DNA from 2 places in the Pseudoalteromonas porphyrae genome. Region 2 is predicted to be linked to the other one. Evidence: predicted binding sites of a transcription regulator. Region 2 holds the regulator's gene; the other holds the start of a gene.
What was found. The regulator NrdR, encoded in region 2, represses ribonucleotide reductase genes. The targets are predictions, from matches to a motif close to AAACACNANATNTNGTGTTT.
Positions count from the first base shown of each region.

Region 1: a site for NrdR is predicted at 6,733-6,752, ahead of nrdA (class 1a ribonucleoside-diphosphate reductase subunit alpha). Genes of this name have one in related genera too.

Region 1 is NZ_LHPH01000005.1:164,655-175,526, forward strand. Features, by position in the region: gene ADS77_RS06380 (TonB-dependent receptor) at 1-2,178, opposite strand, end outside; gene ADS77_RS06385 (YaeQ family protein) at 2,328-2,855, shown strand; gene yfaE (class I ribonucleotide reductase maintenance protein YfaE) at 2,887-3,159, opposite strand; gene nrdB (class Ia ribonucleoside-diphosphate reductase subunit beta) at 3,159-4,289, opposite strand; gene nrdA (class 1a ribonucleoside-diphosphate reductase subunit alpha) at 4,359-6,641, opposite strand; gene ADS77_RS06405 (HAD family hydrolase) at 7,022-7,705, opposite strand; gene ubiG (bifunctional 2-polyprenyl-6-hydroxyphenol methylase/3-demethylubiquinol 3-O-methyltransferase UbiG) at 7,705-8,415, opposite strand; gene gyrA (DNA topoisomerase (ATP-hydrolyzing) subunit A) at 8,595-10,872, shown strand, end outside.
Region 2 is NZ_LHPH01000020.1:13,561-24,432, forward strand. Features, by position in the region: gene ADS77_RS15480 (ligand-binding sensor domain-containing diguanylate cyclase) at 1-216, opposite strand, end outside; gene ADS77_RS15485 (phosphatidylglycerophosphatase A) at 413-898, opposite strand; gene thiL (thiamine-phosphate kinase) at 895-1,869, opposite strand; gene nusB (transcription antitermination factor NusB) at 1,915-2,325, opposite strand; gene ribE (6,7-dimethyl-8-ribityllumazine synthase) at 2,341-2,805, opposite strand; gene ribBA (bifunctional 3,4-dihydroxy-2-butanone-4-phosphate synthase/GTP cyclohydrolase II) at 2,952-4,064, opposite strand; gene ADS77_RS15510 (riboflavin synthase) at 4,095-4,748, opposite strand; gene ribD (bifunctional diaminohydroxyphosphoribosylaminopyrimidine deaminase/5-amino-6-(5-phosphoribosylamino)uracil reductase RibD) at 4,771-5,907, opposite strand; gene nrdR (transcriptional regulator NrdR) at 5,909-6,358, opposite strand; gene glyA (serine hydroxymethyltransferase) at 6,461-7,717, opposite strand; gene thrC (threonine synthase) at 8,438-9,721, opposite strand; gene thrB (homoserine kinase) at 9,740-10,666, opposite strand; gene thrA (bifunctional aspartate kinase/homoserine dehydrogenase I) at 10,676-10,872, opposite strand, start outside.

The DNA of each region.
Region 1 (10,872 bases), on a different contig from region 2:
TTCAAAATAATGTGTGCCGGTTAAGCTAAACTGCCAATCATTAAGATTATATTGTAACTCAGAGCCTAACTTGTTCGCAGGTATACGCGGTAAGTTATTATCGTCAGAAGATAGCTTGGCCGTTGTAGAATCACCAAAAAGCTTGATCATCGCATTTGAATTTATTTTGTAATGCGCATCAAATTCTAGACCATATAATTGTGCATCTTTGCTTACAAATTGATATACAGTCATGTCACCTTCGTGACCTTCTTCTGCAGCTTCTAAACCATGCTCTTCATCGAAGACTAGACCCGTATTTTGCTGATAATAGAAATTTTCAATATCGTTATAAAAAAAGTTAACGGTATAACCAAAATCACCACTAAAGCGTCTAAAACTTAAATCAATATTAGTTGATGTTTCTTGCTTTATATCCTCTGGCTCAAAGTGAATCTCACCTTCTTCAATTTCATAGCCTAGGCCAAGTTCATAGGTGCCGGTGGCAATATGAACACCATTTGAAAGTAATTCAGCAGAAAGCGGTGCTCGTTCAGAATGAGATAAGCTTAGTGCGATACTTTGTCCTGGCGTATACTGCCAAATACCACCTGCAGAGACGCTTAAATTAGTGAAACTTTTACTGTATAGCTGTGTTTGTGCGTTTGACTCATCATGGTCATGGTCATGGTCATGGTCATGGTCATGGTCATGGTCTGCGATTGCGCTATCAATAGTGTAATCTTCTAAGCGTGCACCAAACTCAATAGTAACATCACCAATTTGCTGCTCTTCTAAAATAAAGATTGCATGACTGGTTGTTTTACTGGCTGGAGTAAATGCTTCTTCGCCATTAGCGTCATAGTCAGAATCGCTAAAGTGATAACCTACCATACCGTGCCAATTAGCAAACTTATGCTCAATGTTTAATCGTGCTTCTGTAGTTTCGTTACTAAAAATAGTACCAATAGCACCATCTTCAATTTCAGCATGACGATAGTCAGTATAACCAACACGTAAGTTAATTGTTTCTATCCAATTATTATGCAACGCATAGCTCATAAGACCTTGCCAGCGATCTTGCTCTACACGTGCATAAACTGGCGTTTCTTCACCTTCTTCGTGGTCATGGCCGAGCTCATGATCGTGTTCGTGTTCATGGTGTTCATGTGCAGGGATACCGTAGTCAGTATCAATACGTCCGTAAGCCAAACCAAGAGTAAAATGTTCACCCACATAACTGGTACCAAAATTAACGGTTTGACTATCAATAAATGTGTTTTCTACAGATGTTGCGGTTTCATGTTCTTCTTCTTCATGGCCGTCATGATCTTCGTGCTCTTCTTCGGGTAAATCAAAACGCGGCGTTTGATAATCATCACCAGTACGTTTTGTACCATCAAAATGAAAATTAAAGTTGTTGTGACCTGTTTCCAGTTTTGCTGCATACGTATTAGCATTTGAAACCGTGTCATGGGTGTATTCAACAGCACCAGTTAGCTGTTCAATGTTATCAGTCGGAATTCGGTTATCAACAACATTTACCACGCCGCCGATCGCACCTGACCCATAGAGTAGGGTTGCAGGTCCACGTAAAACTTCAATTTGTTCTGCAGCTAAACTATCGTTTGAGGTCGCGTGATCAGGACCAATGCGTGACGCATCACTACTGTCTAATCCGTTTTGTGTGATCTTAACACGCGGGCCATCTAAACCACGGATAATTGGACTTGATGATACTGGACCAAAATAACTGGCATTTACGCCAGGAATTCCCTTGAGAGTTTCACCTAGGGTTGGTTTAGCTTTGTTACGTAATTCATCACCAGCAAGTACGCTCACTGGCGAAATCATTTCTAAGCTGTTTTTATGCAAAGCTGACGCATATACGACCATCGTTTCAACAGACGTTGGGGTGAGTGTAATATTTAGAGCCGAGCTAGCTTCATTTACTGCAATACGTGCATCAATGTAATTACTTTTACTTATGTGTAATTGACTATTGGCATCAACATTAATACTGAATTGACCATTGTCATCAGTTTTAATTGATTGTGTTTTCCCGTGTATATGTACATCGGCCTGACTAATTGGTTGATTATTAGTATCTAATACTTGGCCTTTGATAATGCCAGCATGAGCGGAAAATGAACTAAGGGCAGTGATTATTGCAGTGGAAATTAATGAATGTCGGATCATGAGTACTACATCGTGATGATTATGTTGTGATATAATATAACACCAACAATAAAGTGGATCAATAATGTTATACCATAACTTTTAATAATCCGCTTAAATTTTTATATCCGCTATACTTACTTTTAAGTAGCCGATCATAGGTATTTGCAATGAGTGATAAAACCCGCGTTTTTAAAGCTCGGTTTACTATTGCTGATTTGCGCCAGCAACGGAACCACCAAGAAGTGTTCACTACGGCTTTAGTTAAGAATGAGAGCTTAGAGCATTTTATTTTAAAGCTACTTGGTTACTGTCTGCTATCTTATGATAAAGATGCGGTGATAAATAAGCAATTTGATAAACTAACGCCAGACGTTAGTATTAAAGCCTTAGACGAGCATTATAAGACATGGCTAAGTGTTGATAAGCCCGATGCAGAGCAGCTAATTAAAATAGCCAAAAATGTTGATGAGCTTCTTATATTGACCGCCGCCAATACTGATTGGCTAGCGGATGTTCAGACACGATTGAGTTTCTTTTCAAACAGCCATATTATTGAAATTGATCAGCAGTTTATTGATGATATACGAGCTGGCTTAACGAGAAACTTAAGCTGGGATGTTATAATAGATGACACAAGTTTGATGATTAGCGATAAAGATCATTGCTATGAAACGAATAAATTTGATTGGCACTAAAACGTACCAATGTTTATATCTCGTCTTTTAATCATTTAAAACTCAGGGTAATACTGCCATTTGGTTTACAACAACACAGTAATACTTCGCCTTCTCTGACAAACGCTAAAGGCTCTTGGTTATAATTAACAGTTCCATCAATAAGCGTTGCCCTACAGGCACCACAATAGCCTTCGCGGCACTGATAGGGCACAGTTAATTTGTTTTGTTCTAAACAGTCTAAAAGAGAAGGGCAGCCAGTATTAAAATCAAAACACTGGCTGTCATCTGCAAGGTGAACCTTTGCAGTTTTTTGTACAGACATTAGAGATCAAAATCACCAAAGTCAGACGCATCTACTTGCGAGTCAATTTGGCCAACAAGATATGAGCTTATTTCGGCTTCCTGTGGGGCAACCTGTACATTATCAGAAACAAGCCATGAGCTGATCCAAGGAATTGGATTGCTGTTACTCGGAAATTGTGCAGGTAGGCCAACTGCAATCATACGTGCATTGGTAATGTATTCTACGTATTGACAAAGAATATCTTTATTTAAACCAATCATGGATCCATCTTTAAATAAATACTCAGCCCATTCTTTTTCTTGCTCAGCAGCATCAACAAACATTTGAATTGCTTCTTCACGACACTGTGCGGCTACAATAGCCATTTCAGGGTCATCTTTGCCATCTTGCATAATATTAAGAATATGTTGTGTACCAGATAAATGCAGTGCTTCATCACGGGCAATAAGTTTTATTATTTTTGCATTACCTTCCATTAGCTCTCGCTCAGCAAATGCAAATGAGCAAGCAAAGCTAACATAAAAGCGGATCGCTTCTAAAATATTCACTGACATCATGGCAAGGTACAAAAGTTTTTTAAGCTCAAATAAACTGATATTAACGGTTTCACCGTTAAGCACATGCTTACCTTCACCATATAAGTTGTATACGGCAACTTTATTAATTAACTCGTCGTAATATTTAGTTACCGCATCAGCACGTTCACTAATTTTTTCATTACTGACGATATCGTCAAAAATAAGTTCAGGGGCTTGGGTTACATTACGAATAATATGTGTATATGAACGGCTATGAATTGTTTCACTGAATGCCCATGTTTCAATCCAAGTTTCAAGTTCAGGAATAGACACAATTGGCAATAATGCAACATTAGGCGATCGACCTTGTACACTATCAAGCAAAGTTTGGTATTTTAAATTACTTAAAAATATATGTTTTTCGTGATCTGGCAAGGCTTGGAAATCTAAGCGGTCTTTGCTTACATCAACTTCTTCTGGGCGCCAAAAAAACGAAAGTTGTTTTTCAATTAATTTTTCGAAAATAGGGTACTTCTGTTGATCATAACGCGATACGTTAACGGTTTGGCCGAAAAACATCGGTTCTTGTAGTTGGTTATTATGGTTTCGGCTAAAAGTAGTATAAGACATAAGATCACTCAAAAAACGAACAGGATAAAGCGGGCGTAAAGCCCGCTTCAAATTTATATTTATAATCGATTAGATTTTACATGCGCCGCCTGCACAATCATCATCTTCCACTTCTGGTGTTTCGTCTTGCATATCAGAAGCACCATCACGTGTATTATGGTAGTAAAGTGTTTTAACTCCTAGTTTATATGCACCTAGTAAGTCTTGTAGTAACACCTTCATAGGTACTTTACCCCCTTCGAACTTATTTGGATCATAATTAGTGTTTGCAGAAATTGTTTGGTCAACAAATTTTTGCATAATACCAACAAGTTCTAAATAACCTTTGTTTGATGGGATATCCCATAATAACTCGTAGCTATCTTTTAGGCGCTCATACTCAGGCACAACTTGCTTTAAAATACCATCTTTACTGGCTTTTACACTGATATGCCCGCGAGGAGGCTCAATACCATTCGTTGCGTTTGAAATCTGTGATGATGTCTCTGACGGCATCAACGCAGATAACGTTGAGTTACGCATACCATACTCTTTAATATTGGCACGCAATGTGTCCCAATCTAGATGCAATGGCTCATCACAGATTTTATCTAAATCACGCTTATACGTATCTGTTGGCATAATACCTTGTGAATACGTTGTTTCGTTAAATTTAGGGCAAGCACCGCGTTCTTTTGCAAGTTCATTTGATGCTTTCATTAGGTAGTACTGAATTGCTTCAAATGTTTTGTGCGTTAATGCGTTAGCACTGCCATCAGAGTAACGCTTACCATTTTTAGCAAGATAGTAAGCGTAGTTGATTACGCCTATACCTAATGTGCGACGACCCATGGTTGCATTTTTTGCAGCGGGGACAGGGTAGTCTTGGAAATCAAGCAGATTATCAAGGGCACGTACAGCCAGCTCTGCAAGTTCTTCAAGCTCATCCAGTGACTCAATCGCACCTAAGTTAAATGCTGACAAAGTACATAAAGCAATCTCGCCTTCTTCATCATTTACATTGTTAAGCGGCTTAGTTGGTAACGCTATTTCTAAACATAAGTTAGATTGACGAATAGGCGCAACTTTAGCAATGAACGGGCTGTGCGTATTGCAGTGATCTACATTTTGTAAGTAAATACGGCCTGTACTTGCACGCTCTTGTGCAAACATTGAAAACAGTTCAATGGCTTTAATACGTTTTTTACGAATTGAGTCATCTTGTTCGTACTGCACATATAATTTATCAAATTCATCTTGATCTTCAAAAAACGCATTATATAAACCAGGCACGTCTGATGGGCTAAAGAGCGTGATGTAATCGTCTTTAATTAAACGCGAGTACATAAGTTTATTAAACTGAACACCGTAGTCAAGGTGACGTACACGGTTATCATCAACACCACGGTTGTTTTTAAGTACTAATAAATTTTCAACTTCTAAATGCCAAAGCGGGTAGAACAAAGTGGCTGCACCACCACGCACACCACCTTGCGAGCAGCTTTTAACGGCTGTTTGGAAGTGCTTATAAAAAGGAATACAACCGGTGTGGTAGGCTTCGCCATTGCGAATAGGGCTACCAAGTGCACGAATGCTACCAGCATTAATACCAATGCCTGCACGTTGCGATACGTATTTTACAATCGCGGATGATGTTGCATTGATAGAATCTAAGCTATCACCACACTCAATAAGTACACATGAACTAAATTGACGTGTCGGCGTACGTACACCGGCCATGATTGGAGTTGGTAATGAAATTTTAAATAATGAAACTGCGTCGTAAAAACGTTTAATGTAATCTAAACGTGTTTCTTTTGGGTAATCTGAAAACAGACTGGCGGCTACTAAAATGTATAGAAACTGCGCGCTCTCATAGATTTCGCCTGTAACGCGGTTTTGGACTAAATACTTACCTTCAAGTTGTTTAACCGCAGCGTAGCTGAAGTTTAAATCACGTCCATGATCAAGGTACTCGTCCAATGCATCAATTTCTTGTTCTGTGTAATCAGCCAGTAAGTGAGCGTCGTAGCGCTTGTCTTCAACTAGTTTAACAATGTGATCATATAAACGAGGTGGTTCAAATTGACCATATGCTTTTTTACGTAGGTGGAATACAGCTAAACGTGCAGCTAAGTACTGATAATCAGGAGACTCTTTAGAGATCTGATCGGCTGCCGCTTTAATGATGGTTTCATGAATGTCTTCGGTACGAATACCGTCATAAAATTGAATATGTGATTTTAATTCAACTTGCGAGACAGAGACATTTTTTAGACCCTCGGCGGCCCAAGCAATAACGCGATGGATCTTATCTAAATCAAGTGACTCTTTGCGGCCGTCACGTTTGCTTACAGATAGCTGTTGGTTCATAATTTTGCCTGTATTCCTTGAGGAAATATTTTCTAAAAAAATTTTTATTGTGTTAATGCTACTTTAACGAGAATTTAATTGTATAAGTCTTAGCCACAACATCTGGTGCTTATCAAATTCTAGGTCACAAGATAGAGTGGTCTGCGATCTTTTGCAAGGTACATAAATACCCTTGATTGTGGATAAGGTTGGGATAACATGATTGTGTTAGTGGGCATTAACCTTTGACCTTCTGATTAAAATGAAATTTATAAAAATCAACTCCAGATTGAGTAAATTATCTCATTTTAAAAATAAATTTCTGCTGCTTTTTTTATCAGCAATCAATGCACAAAAATTAACACAATCACAATATGTAGTGGTTAAAAATTAGCTAGACACTATATATGGTTAAAAGCATCAATAGGGGAGTACCAATTAAAATCAGCTTGCCAGCCTATTGCATCAGCTACACTAGGGATATATCCCCATAATGCCGTAGCGCTGTGCATGTTTGCAGCTTTGGCTGCGACAATGTCACGCTGTGCATCACCTATGTATAAACACCGAGTTGGTTCAACACCTAATAAATTAGCGGTGTGTAGTAGCGGCAATGGGGAAGGCTTGGCTACTGCTAACGTGTCACCACTGACAACCGCTTGCGCGCCTTTTAATTCAGTAATCGCTGAAACTAATGGGGTGGTCAAAAAGCCAGGTTTATTGGTCATTATTCCCCATTTAATGTTTTTTTGCTCAAGAGCAATTAATAAAGACGCTATACCAGAAAAACAGTGGCTATGCGTTGCAATATTATTTGCGTAAGCATTTAACAATTGCTGGCGTAAATCACCTTGCTTTGGGTGAGCATGCCACTGCTGGCCGAACCCGGCTTCCAGCAGCGCCATGGCACCATTAGAAGCTGCAGGACGATAGATGTCAGCCGAAACCTGTGGTTGATCATGATCAACGAGTACGCTATTAAGCGCTGCGCCTAGATCATCTGCGGTGTCCAGTAGTGTGCCATCTAAATCAAAAATAAAGGCATCATAGCTAATAACTGGCGTTGCTGTTTTAGAGTCAGCCATTACGCCAGTTTCTCAAAGTGCAAAATATAATTAACGCTGACATCGGTATTTAAGCTGTATTGCTTTGATAGCGGGTTATAACTAAGGCCAGCGCTGGCACGTACTTTTAATCCAGCTTGCTCTGCCCATGCAATAAGTTGTGCAGGTTTAATAAATTTTTTGTGGTCGTGAGTTCCCTCTGGCACCATTTTTAATAACTTTTCTGCGCCAACAATGGCAAACAAATATGCTTTTGGGGTTTTATTTAAGGTTGAAAAAAATACATCCGCACCCGGTTTGGCTAGTTTGGCAACGGCATGGATAATAGAAGCGGGATCAGGTACATGTTCTAACATTTCCATGCAGGTAATAGTATCAAAGCGAGCAGGGTACTGCGCTGCATACTCTTCTGCTGGTATTTTTATATACTCAACATTTACACCTGTTTCTAAACTGTGCAATTTAGCCACGGTTAATGGTTCTTGACCCATATCAATACCGGTCACGTGTGCGCCCATTCGCGCCATACTTTCACTTAAAATTCCACCACCACAACCTACGTCGAGTGTTTCTTTGTCAAACAAACCATGGGCTTTGTCGGCTATGAAGTCTAATCGTAACGGGTTGATCTCATGAAGAGGTTTAAATTCTCCATCTCGGTCCCACCATCGTTCGGCAATGGCTTCAAATTTTGCAATTTCTGCGTTATCTACATTTTGATGTTCGGTCATAAAAAGCTTCCTCGTCAATCTGAGGCCATTATATAGGGGGAAATTAATAAATCGCAAAGATTTAGCGCCTGTAAATATAAATAAATTGTGGTAGCATGACTTGGTAATAATAACTAAATACCCGCAAGCGCCCAGTATGTGGCACTTTAGGGGTAAATACTGAAGGAATGTGATATCAAATGACTGATTTCGCCAATGAAATTCTGCCAGTCAATATTGAAGACGAGTTAAAAAACTCCTATTTAGATTACGCAATGAGCGTAATTGTAGGACGAGCATTACCAGACGTACGTGATGGTTTAAAACCTGTTCACCGCCGCGTTTTGTTTGCTATGAACGAGCTTAATAATGATTGGAATAAGCCTTACAAAAAATCAGCCCGTGTGGTTGGTGACGTAATTGGTAAATACCATCCCCATGGCGACAGCGCTGTGTATGACACGATCGTACGTATGGCACAGCCATTCTCATTACGTTATATGCTAGTAGACGGCCAAGGTAACTTTGGTTCAGTTGATGGTGACTCAGCAGCAGCAATGCGTTATACGGAAGTCCGTATGGCGAAAATGTCTCATGAGCTTTTGGCCGATCTTGAAAAAGAAACGGTTGATTTTGTACCTAACTACGACGGTACAGAGCAAATTCCTGACGTATTGCCTACGAAAGTTCCTAACTTATTAGTAAACGGTTCATCGGGTATTGCGGTAGGTATGGCAACAAACATTCCGCCTCATAACTTAACTGAAGTTGTGAATGGTTGTTTAGCCCTTATTCAAAACCCTGATTTAACAATCCTTGAGTTAATGGATTATATTCCGGGGCCAGATTTCCCAACTGCGGCAATTATTAATGGTAAAAAAGGCATTGAACAAGCCTATTTAACCGGTCGCGGTAAAGTGTACATGCGTGCACGTGCAGAAATCGAAGTCGACGAAAAAACTCATCGTGAAACGATTATCGTTCACGAAATCCCTTATCAAGTAAACAAAGCGCGTTTAATCGAAAAGATTGCAGAGCTGGTTAAAGATAAGAAGATTGAAGGTATTAGTGCATTACGTGATGAATCAGATAAAGACGGTATGCGTATCGTTATCGAGATCAAACGTGGTGATGTAGGTGAAGTGATTCTAAACAACCTTTATGCACAAACTCAGTTACAAACTGTGTTTGGTATGAACATGGTTGCCTTAATTAATAATCAACCTAAGTGTTTCAATTTAAAAGAAATGCTTGAAGAGTTTATTATTCACCGTCGTGAAGTTGTAACGCGCCGCACCGTATTTGATTTACGTAAAGCCCGCGATCGTGCACACATGCTCGAAGGTTTAGCGATTGCACTTGCAAACATTGACCCAATTATCGAACTTATTCGTAACTCGCCAACCCCAGCTGAAGCAAAAATTGCCTTAGCTGCGCGTCCGTGGGAACTAGGTAATGTTAAAGCCATGCTTGAAAAAGCGGGTGAAGCAAATGTAGCGCGTCCTGATTGGTTAGCTGATGACTTAGGCATTCGTGATGGCCAGTATTATATTTCTGAGCAACAAGCCCAAGCTATCCTTGATTTGCGTTTACATAAGCTAACAGGTCTTGAGCACGAAAAGATTCTAAGCGAATACCAAACGTTATTAGATTTAATTGCTGAGCTTTTATATATTCTTGCTACACCAGAGCGTTTAATGGAAGTTATCCGCGATGAGCTAGTTGAAATTAAAGCGCAATATGGTGATGAACGTCGTACGGAAATCAATGCCGCAGCGCATGATATCAGTTTAGAAGACTTGATCACTGAAGAAGACGTAGTAGTTACACTTTCTCACGAAGGTTACGTTAAGTATCAACCATTATCTGATTACGAAGCACAGCGTCGTGGTGGTAAAGGTAAGTCAGCAACGAAGATGAAAGATGAAGATTTCATCGAACGTTTATTAGTTGCAAATACGCACGATACGATTCTGTGTTTCTCAACAGCTGGTCGCTTATATTGGCTTAAAGTGTATCAATTACCGCTTGCTAGCCGAGCTGCCCGCGGTAAGCCAATTGTAAATTTACTGCCGCTTGAGGCTGACGAACGTATCACAGCAATCTTGCCGGTGCGTGAATATGCAGAAGATAAATACATCTTTATGGCCACTGCATTTGGTACAGTTAAGAAAACACCACTGACAGCGTATAGCCGTCAACGTGCTAGCGGTATTATTGCCGTTAACTTAAACGATGGTGATAGCTTAATTGGTGTAGACATCACTGATGGAAGCAACGAGATCATGCTATTCACTGATGCTGGTAAAGTTGTTCGCTTTAAAGAAGCTGAAGAATCTCCAGTATTAGATGAAAATGGTAACCCAGTACTTGATGAAAATGGTAAGCCAGAAATCAAGTTCAAAGGTGTACGCCAGATGGGTCGTACAGCAACGGGTGTTCGTGGTATTAAAATGCCTGAAGGTCAACGTGTTGTCT
Region 2 (10,872 bases):
GGTGTTGTAGTTGGTGAAGGTGTTACCATCAAAGCGGCTCAGACCAAATTGAGTACCCAACCACATATAACCCTGCTCATCTTGCACAACACTTTTAAGTGATTGTGAAGGCAAACCATTTTGTGTATTCCATTGCTTTACAACATAGTCTGTAATTGATGCCTTGCTCGGCATACTGCATAGCAGCACGGTAACAACCAATAAAAATCGCATCATAACGTCAACACCTTATTGCAAAGAACGAATACCAATTGTATTAAGCAAGTGGTCGATTATAGTGATCAAAAAAATAATCCTAAAACAATTCGACTATTGCTCCTGCACCGCCATTTCCCCATCCATGTGATTCTATAAACGCCAACGCTGCTTTGTTTAATGAACTATTTAATATAAAGCTTTAAACCTAAGACGATCAGAGCGGTAAATAGCCCAATTTGAACAATGCTTGAACACAAATTAATGAAAATATACCCGCTAAAATATCATCAGCCATTATGCCAAAACCACCATGCACACGCTTATCAAGTAAACGAATAGGGCCAGGCTTAAAAATATCAAAAAAGCGAAACAATAAAAAACCAACTAACAGAGATTGCCAACTCAGCGCAGCACCAATCATGGTAATGTAAAACCCGGCAACTTCATCCCACACAATCGCAGGATGATCGTGCACACCTAAGTCATCTGCGGTTTTGCCACATGCCCATATCCCAAAAACACTTATAACTACAGCAAAAACTATTTGTAACCACAGTGGATAATGCATAGTGATAAAAATAAACGGCAATGCTGCAAACGTGCCAAAAGTACCGGGGGCTTTAGGTGCTAGTCCTAAGCCAAAACCCAAACCAAAAAATTGATGTGGACGTTTTAAATTAAATTTTGAGGGGTTATTCAAACCGACTCCTTGGTAAAGTGTTCAAAGCCTGTACGGTCATATTCTAATTTATTACCGTCGAGCATTAGCTCAATTAGCCCTTCACCACTTTTTATTTGACCAATACAGCTCGCATCGACACCATATTGACGTAATTTCATTTCTAGCATGCTTTTATTACTGTCAGGTACAGTAAATAACAACTCATAATCATCGCCATAATTAAGAATAAAAGGCAGCTGTTGATCTCGCTTTAAAGTAGCGCGCATTGCATCTGAGGTTGGAATATTATTAACATTAATGCTCGCATTGACCTGTGACATACCAACTATATGGCCAAGATCAGCTAATAAACCATCAGAAATATCTATCGCTGAAGATGCAAAACCACGTAAAACTTGACCTGCAGCAACGCGCGGAGTTGGATAATCAAACCGTTGATTAACATATCTTAGGTGTTCTGGCGCTATATTTAAACCTTGTTTTCGAGCCTCTATAGCCAAACCCGCATCGCCTAGAGGTCCAGTAACATAAATCCAATCACCTATTTTAGCACCACTACGACGTAGCGCTTTACCTTCTGGCACAATACCTTTGGCGCAAATAGTAATACTTAAAGGGCCTTGTGTAGTGTCACCACCGATAATTTGTACATTAAAGTACTCAGCAATTTCATGCATGCCCTCGGTGAACTCTTCCAACCACTCGACGTCTATATTTGGCAATGTTAAAGCAACCGAAACCCAGGTCGGCTCAGCGCCCATTGCCGCTAGATCACTTAAGTTTACAGCAAGTACACGATGGCCTAGCGCGCGCGGAGCTATATCATCAAAAAAATGCACGCCCGCAACAAGTGTATCTGTGGTAATAGCTAACTGGCAATTTTGCGGCACAGTCACCAAAGCACAGTCGTCACCAATCCCTAAATTAACATCGCGACGAGTTATACCGCGACCTTTAAAGTAGCGATTAATTAATTCAAATTCCTTCATACACAAAAAAGCCGGCCTATGCCGGCTCTCCTCTTTGCAGTCGCATTACTTACGTAAATGCTTTACTGCTTTATCTAGTACACCATTAACAAACTTATGACTGTCTTCTGCGCCAAAGATTTTAGCAAGCTCAATACCTTCGTTGATAGCAACTTTATAAGGTACATCTTCACGGAATTTCAGCTCATAGCTGCTTAAACGTAAAATAGCGCGTTCAACTTGGTCTAACTCGTCGAAAGGACGCGTTAAATGTGGAGAGACTGCTTCGTCTAGTTGCTTATGATTTATAGCAACACCACGCGAAAGATCTTTAAAGTATTCAACATCAATTTTAGTCACATCATTTTCGATCAACATTTGTTGTTCGATATCGGCAATTGCATTGCCACTTAATTGCCAAGAATAAACGGCTTGAAGTGCTAAAATACGTGCTTTACGCCTTGCTGCTGGTTTCACAAAAATTCCTTAAACTTAAATTTTATCTAACACATTAACCATTTCAAGTGCACCTAGAGCAGCTTCGCCGCCTTTGTTGCCCATTTTAGTGCCCGCGCGTTCAATCGCTTGCTCAATGCTTTCTGTGGTTAATACGCCAAATGCAACCGGGATATCATACTCAAGCGACACTTGCGCTAAGCCTTTATTTGATTCGCCAGCAACAAGATCAAAATGTGGCGTACCACCTCTGATCACGACGCCTAAAGCGATGATTGCATCATACTCTTTTTTTGCTGCAACGCGTTTCGCTGCTAAAGGTAATTCTACCGCACCTGGTACATAAACTACGGTAATATCATCATCAGATACACCACCTGTACGTTTCAATTCATCAACAGCGCCTGCCAAAAGGCTGCTACCAATAAAGTCATTAAAGCGAGAAATAACAATTGCGAATTTCTTACCCGGAGCGTATTTATTACCTTCAATAATTTTCATTCGATAACCCTAAAAAATAAGTTTAAGCGGCTGCGATTGCGCAAAAATTGCTGCGCATCATACCATATAAATAAAATAATAGCCTAGAGCCTGTTTGCCTTTCATAATTAAAGTTTATTAATCTAAAACCAGAAACAGGCCTGAGCTTATTCTGGTTCTACGTAATCAACTACTTCAAGGTGAAAGCCCGACAGCGCATGGTACTTTTTAGGGCGACTCATTAAGCGCATTTTTTCAATTCCCAGATCAGCCAAGATTTGTGAGCCGACACCTACAGTACGCGATGTACCTTGAAACTTACGGTGTGCAACAGTTTCGCCAGCATCTTCTGCTGCAAACGCTTTAACCGTGGCTTCTAATTCATCAGTGCATTCTTGCTTACCAAGAATTACTAACACACCTTGGTGCTTAGCAATATAGGCCATAGCATCTGATAAGCCCCAACTTCTATCGGCACTGCGATCTGATAACAAAATATCATTAAAAGTACTTTGCAGATGAACACGTACTAAAGTTGGTTCATTCGCTTTAACGTCACCGTTTAATAGTGCGTAATGCAGCTGGCCGTCAATAGTATCTTTATAGGTTACTAAATCAAACTCTCCATGCTCTGTTGGCAATTTACATTTCGCGACTTGTTCAATAGTGGTTTCGTTAATGTTACGGTATTCGATAAGATCAGCAATGGTGCCAATTTTGATGTTATGTTGCTCGGCAAATATTTCTAAATCAGGACGGCGCGCCATAGTGCCATCGGCATTAAGAATTTCAACAATTACTGACGATGCTTCAAGCCCAGCTAAACGCGCTAAATCGCAACCAGCTTCAGTATGACCTGCACGGGTTAACACCCCACCCGGTTGCGCCATAATTGGAAAAATATGACCCGGTTGCACGATATCACTTGGCACAGCACCTTTGGCTATCGCAGCTTGTACAGTACGCGCGCGATCTGCAGCAGAAATCCCCGTGGTAACACCTTTAGATGCCTCGATAGACATTGTAAAGTTAGTCGAAAATGCTGCACCATTGTTTTTAACCATTAATGGTAAATCAAGCTGCTCACAACGTTCTTGTGTCATTGTTAAACAAATTAAGCCGCGGCCATGAGTGGCCATAAAATTAATCGCTTCAGCACTTATATGTTCGGCTGCGATAATTAAATCGCCTTCATTTTCTCTATCTTCATCGTCCATCAAAATAACCATTTTACCGGCTTTAATGTCATCAATAATTTCTTGTGCGCTGTGTAAATTCATAATCTGCTCGTGTAAGTTGTGGAGTTGGGGCTACTTAATAAAACCCGCTTGGGCAAGTAAATTCATCGAAATATCTGAACCGGCAGGTTGTTCTGCCCCTTTGATCAAGCGCTCTAAATAACGAGCAATTTGGTCAACTTCTAAATTCACTTGGGTGCCAATTTTAAAATCAGCAATGGTTGTTTGTTCACTCGTATGCGGCACGATAGTCAGTTTAAATTTGTTATCTTCTATCGCATTAACCGTTAGGCTAATACCATCAATACATACCGAGCCTTTATACGGGATATACTTCATCAGTTGCGCATCTGTGCTTAACCAATATTCAACAGCGCGCGCATTGGGCGTAATAGCTGTAATAGTCGCAATACCATCAACGTGCCCAGAGACTAAGTGCCCCCCTAAACGAGATACAGGTTGCATGGCTTTTTCAAGGTTAACCGTTTGCCCTTGTTTATAATGAGCAAACCCGGTTAAGCTTATCGTTTCGTTTGACAAGTCAGCACTAAAACCATCACTGTGCTTTGCTACAACCGTTAAACATACGCCGTTGGTTGCAATACTGTCACCTAAATTCACATCGGCCATATCAAGGTTGCTACTTTGAATGCGAATGGCTAAATCACCTTGTTTTTGTTCTAATTTACTAATTGTGCCTGTTGCTTCTATTATACCAGTAAACATAAGGTTGCTCTTCAATAGTAGGTTAAGGCGCTGTATTTAAACACCGCGCAGCTGTGATACGAATATCATCACCAATTAGTGCACATTCGCTAATTGTTAAGTTGTCCACATCTTGCATATTTGTCTGTTCTGCAAAATTTAATAAACTTTTGGCATCGTTACCTAACAATTTAGGTGCGAAATAAATAATGTATTCATCAATAAGCCCCTGCTCTGTCATTTTTCCCGCAAGGGTTGCACCGGCCTCTAACCAAATATGATTAAATTGGCGTTGTGCTAAAAGCTTGAGAGCGGCCAGTAAATCAACCTTATTATTTTGTTTTGGCACTACAATATGGCTTACGTAATGAGGCCATTGCTTTGATTTATCAAGCTCAGTGGTAAGAATAATTATCTCACTTTCTATACTAAACAAAGCCAGTTCAGGAGTTAAACGATTTTGTGAATCAATAATAATTCTTACTGGCTGACGCAAAGGTAACTCTGTGGGTAATGATTCTGGCAATTCATCAATACGAACATTAAGCTTGGCGTCATCAACTAAAACGGTATCTGCCCCCGTTAAAATAGCGCAGCTTTGTGCACGATAAAGTTGCACATCTTGACGAGCTTTAGAGCCCGTAATCCATTTACTTTGACCATTTTTAAGAGCCGTTTTACCATCAAGACTTGCCGCCATTTTACAGGTAATAAATGGCATGCCTTGTTCCATACGCTTTAAAAAGCCACGGTTTAATAGTTTAGCTTGTTGCTCTAATAGCCCTGATGCAACCTCAATTCCTGCATCAGCTAAAATTGCGAGACCTTTACCTGCCACTTGCGGATTTGGATCAACCATCGCGGCAATCACTTTTATCACGCCCGCGGCTTTTAGGCCTTCGGCACACGGAGGTGTGCGACCAAAATGACTACAAGGCTCAAGTGTGACATACGCAGTGGCACCTTTGGCTTGGCTACCTGCCATTGCTAACGCATTGACTTCAGCATGACCTTGCCCAGCTAATTGATGAAAGCCTTCACCAATAATCTGACCACCTTTAACTAGCACACAGCCAACATTAGGATTTGGTGTTGTTGTAAAGCGTCCTTGCTTGGCAAGTTCAATAGCCCGTGCCATAAATTGATGATCTTGCTCTGTGAATAATACGTTTTGACTCATTTTACTCCCCTAAGCGGGCGATTTCTTCACCAAATTCACGGATATCTTCAAACGAACGATACACAGAAGCAAAACGTACATAGGCGACTTTATCGAGTTTTTTAAGCGCTTCCATAATACACTCACCAATTAAGTGGCTGGATATCTCACGCTCACCCGTTGCTCGTAGTTGAGATTTGATAATATTGACAACTTCGTCAACCTGCTCAGTACTAACGGGACGTTTTTCTAATGCGCGGTGTAGACCATTGAGAAGTTTATCTTCGTTGAAAGGTTCGCGACTGCCATCTTGTTTAATTACCCGAGGCATCACAAGTTCAGCACCTTCAAAGGTGGTAAAGCGTTCATGACACTCATTGCATTCACGGCGTCGTCTAACTTGGTGGCCACCACCAACTAAACGCGAGTCAATTACTTTGGTATCTTTTGCGGTGCAAAATGGGCAATGCATAGGTATCAGCTTCCATTAAAAACAAAAAAGGCCGCTTTAAGGCGGCCTTTATAATAGCAAAAAACGTCGCTATTGTGATCTAAATTACAGTGGGCTTAATAATTAAGCGTAAACAGGTAATTTTTTACAGATTGCTTTAACTTTTTCTTTAACTTGTGCTTGTACAGACTCATCAGTGATGTTGTCTAGCACGTCACAGATCCAGCCCGCTAGCTCTTTGGATTCAGCTTCTTTAAAACCACGGCGTGTGATTGCAGGTGAACCAATACGCAGACCAGAGGTAACAAATGGTGAACGTGGATCGTTTGGTACTGAGTTTTTGTTCACTGTAATATTCGCATTACCCAGAGCTGCATCTGCATCTTTACCAGTGATGTCTTTATTGATTAAATCAAGTAAGAACAAGTGATTTTCTGTTTTATCAGACACGATTTTGTAGCCGCGCTCTTGCATTACTGCAACCATTGCTTGGGCATTTTTAACAACTTGAGTTTGGTATACTTTAAACTCTGGTTGTAGTGCTTCTTTAAATGCCACTGCTTTTGCAGCAATAACATGACATAAAGGACCACCTTGGCCACCTGGGAAAACAGCGCTATTAAGCTTTTTATAAATAGCTTCGTCGCCACAGGCTGAAATAATCAAACCGCCACGTGGACCTGCTAATGTTTTATGCGTAGTAGTAGTTACAACGTGTGCATGTGGTACTGGGCTTGGGTAAACGCCTGCAGCAATAAGACCAGCAACGTGAGCCATATCTACGAACAAGTAAGCGCCTACTTTATCAGCGATTTCACGGAATTTAGCCCAATCAACAATACCTGAGTATGCTGAGAAACCACCGATGATCATTTTTGGTTTATGCTCAAGTGCTAGCGCTTCAACTTGTGCGTAATCAATTTCGCCCGTTGCTTCGTCAAGTCCGTATTGGATTGCATTATAAAGCTTACCAGAGAAGCTCACATGTGAACCATGCGTTAAGTGACCACCATGAGCTAAGCTCATACCAAGTACCGTATCGCCAGCATCTAATAGCGCTAAAAATACAGCGGCATTTGCTTGTGAGCCAGCATGAGGCTGAACGTTTGCGTATTCAGAACCAAACAATTCATTTGCACGGTCAATCGCTAGTTGCTCAACCACGTCAACGTGCTCACAACCACCGTAATAACGCTTGCCCGGATAACCTTCAGCATATTTATTTGTTAACTGTGAACCCTGCGCTTCTAGTACGCGTGGGCTACAGTAGTTTTCAGATGCGATAAGCTCAATGTGTTCTTCTTGACGAGCAGTCTCTTTGTTGATTGCGTCAAATAACTCTGGATCAAAATCCGAAATATTCATGCTACGTTCTAACATGGGGGCTCCTAGGGCAACGTGTATGGTGTTTTTAAAGGCAATATTGTACGCTGAAAACGTCAATTTGACTACGGTGTAAAGATGAACATATTTAAACAGGGATTGAATTTAATTCACAGTGTTTTTGTAATGATATTTTTTTATAGAAACATAAATAATACTAATAAATAAAACAACTAAATATTTGTATTTTTAATGTGTTAATTTATTGCATTTGTTTCTATTTACACTACTATTGTACGAAATGTAATCATGGATGATCATAGGCTTATTATGTTAGCTAAACCTATTTACGAATTTATTCCCTACTGCTATTTTATTTTTGGTGGGTTTTGCATTCTTTTCTCGACTACCCTATTGCCGACGGCTATCGGCATTGCTTTGTTCTTAAATGGCGCAAACATTTGGCGTCTGCGATCTAATGCGCGCCGTATAGATCATAAAGTAAACCGAAAAAAAGTAAGGAAACACTATTATTATTATGAATTTAAGCCCTTCATTCTGTTGCTTACTGGTCTAATTCTAGTTAGTCGGGTACCCAATCAACTCGTTACACTTGCTGGCGCGATGATCTGTTTGATTGGCATTTTAATTTTATGTTTACGTATTTTAAATCGTCGTTCACGGTCCATGGTTTAAATTTAAATATTTTTACAATAAAAAAGCGATATACGTAATGTATTATCGCTTTTTTGTTTTAACTTTATCTAATTATAAAAATTAGCCTAATTTAGCTAATAAAATATCGCGAAGCACACTGTAGTCATCTGCAATATCTTCAGCCAAACATGGCTTAGCTAATGCATCCGCTAATGGTTTTGGCATATCGAGCTCTATATTTAAAATCTCTTCTACGCTATCTTTAAACTTAGCTGGATGCGCTGTAGCTAAGAACACCCCTGCCGTTCCTTGTGCTAAATTAGCTTTAAGTCCCTGATAAGCTATTGCTGTGTGAGGCTCTGCAACATAGCCCGTTTGTTGAATTTTTTTCATCACTGTTTGTGTATTGCTTTCATCAACGCTGGTTGAATAAAAGTCATCATAACTAAACCAATTATTATCTAACATGGTTTGCACTCGTGGCCAGTTATTAGGTTTGCTCACGTCCATTGCGTTTGAAAGTGATTCTATCGTCGCATTAGGTGCCCAGTTTTTATCATGGATAAAGCGCGGTACAGTATCATTCTGATTCGTTGTTGCACTGAGTTTAGCGACAGGCAAACCAATAACAGCACCGATCATTGCCGCACACACGTTACCAAAATTACCACTTGGCACAGAGATATGCGCGTTAGCACGTTTTTCTTTCGGTAATTGTGCAATTGCTTCAAAGTAGTAACAAACTTGTGCAACTAAACGGCTGATATTAATTGAATTAGCCGAGTTTAAACCTAGTCGAGATTTAATTTCATCATCTAAAAATGCATTTTTTACCATCGCTTGGCAATCATCAAAACTACCATCAACTGCATAACAATGAATGTTATTCCCCAATGTAGTGAACAGTTTTTGCTGCGCTAGAGAAATTTTCCCTTTTGGATAAAGGATCACCACATCAATATTTGGTTTATTATAAAACGCATGAGCAACAGCTGCACCTGTGTCACCAGAGGTTGCTGTTAGTATTGTAGTTTTTTCACCTTGGCTAAATTGTGCTAAGCACTCAGCCATAAAGCGGCCACCAAAGTCTTTAAAGGCAAGTGTTGGACCGTGGAACAATTCCAAACAATAAATATTTTCTTCTACTTCAACCAGTTTTACCGGAAAGTTAAACGCATTTTGCACCATTTGCGCAACAGTATCTGCGGGCAACTCATCGCCAATTAAATGCGATAAAATTTTACTACTACGACTAACAAAGTCCATATCAAGTAAAGCATCAATGTCCGCCAGTGGCGCTAGGGATTCAGGAAAGAATACGCCTTGGTTTCGGCCTAAACCTGTTTTAACTGCATCAACAAACGACACTTTTTGTGAATCATCTTTTAAATTATGTAATTGCATTATTTATTCCTTAAATTCTTATAACTGACGCGTGCCGGCGTTATCAAGCTTACAAATGTGGCAAAAGCCTTGTTCATTGATATAATTTTGTTCAAGCCACTGTGCGCATTGCTGTGCAGCTTCAAGCGTTTTACACACGGTAAATAAAGTAGGGCCTGCACCAGAAATACTGACTATTTCAGCACCTAGCTCCGGCAGTGCCGCTTTCGCTTCACTAAACCCGGTAATAAGCGGTGCGCGATATGGTTCTGCTATTTCATCACTCATAATTGATAACGCGTTATCAAAACGACCGGTTAACAACAATGTACTAAACGCTGATAAGCGCTGTGCAAATTCAACACTGGCATGCATGCTTAGCTGCCTTGGTAGTACTGAACGCGCTTTTGCGGTATTAAGCGAAAAACCAGGAAAAGCGGCTACGTAGTACCAGTTTTTATCTACCGGTAAGCTAATCGACTTATCTGGGATCAAATCACCCGTCAACTGTAAACCACCTAAGTAACAAGGTGTGATGTTATCGTAATGACGACCACCACTTACAATAGCTTCAAAATCAGCCATTAATTCAATCAGCTCTACTTGGCTAAGCGCAGTGCCTGCAAATTGATCAAGTGCCGCAAAGGTCGCTACAACTGAGCACGCACTAGAACCGAGCCCTGAACCAATCGGTAAATTCTTTTTAAGCTCTAATTTTACGCATGGCATACTTGGCGCAACATGTGTACGAAAATGCACTAAACACTGATACGCTAAGTTTTCATTAGCGTCACTTGGCAATTTATGTGCATACTCGCCCGAGCAAATAAACTCATCTCTTGTTGCAGGACTTACTGCAACAATGTCGCCTAATAATGTGCCATCAATAGGCGCAAGTGCAGCGCCTAATGAATCAAAACCAACGGCAAAATTCCCAATAGACGCTGGAGCATATACTTCAATCATTGTCCCCTCCTAGCGCGATAACGTTTTTAAGATATCAGCAAATACACCCGCAGCAGTCACTGCAGATCCTGCACCATAACCACGAATTACAAATGGACGTGGTTGGTAATATTCACTCAAGATTGCTAAGGCATTTTCACCATCACGAATAACTGCCAATGCATGTTTTGTATCAACCGCTTCAATACCGACTTTGCAGTGACCCG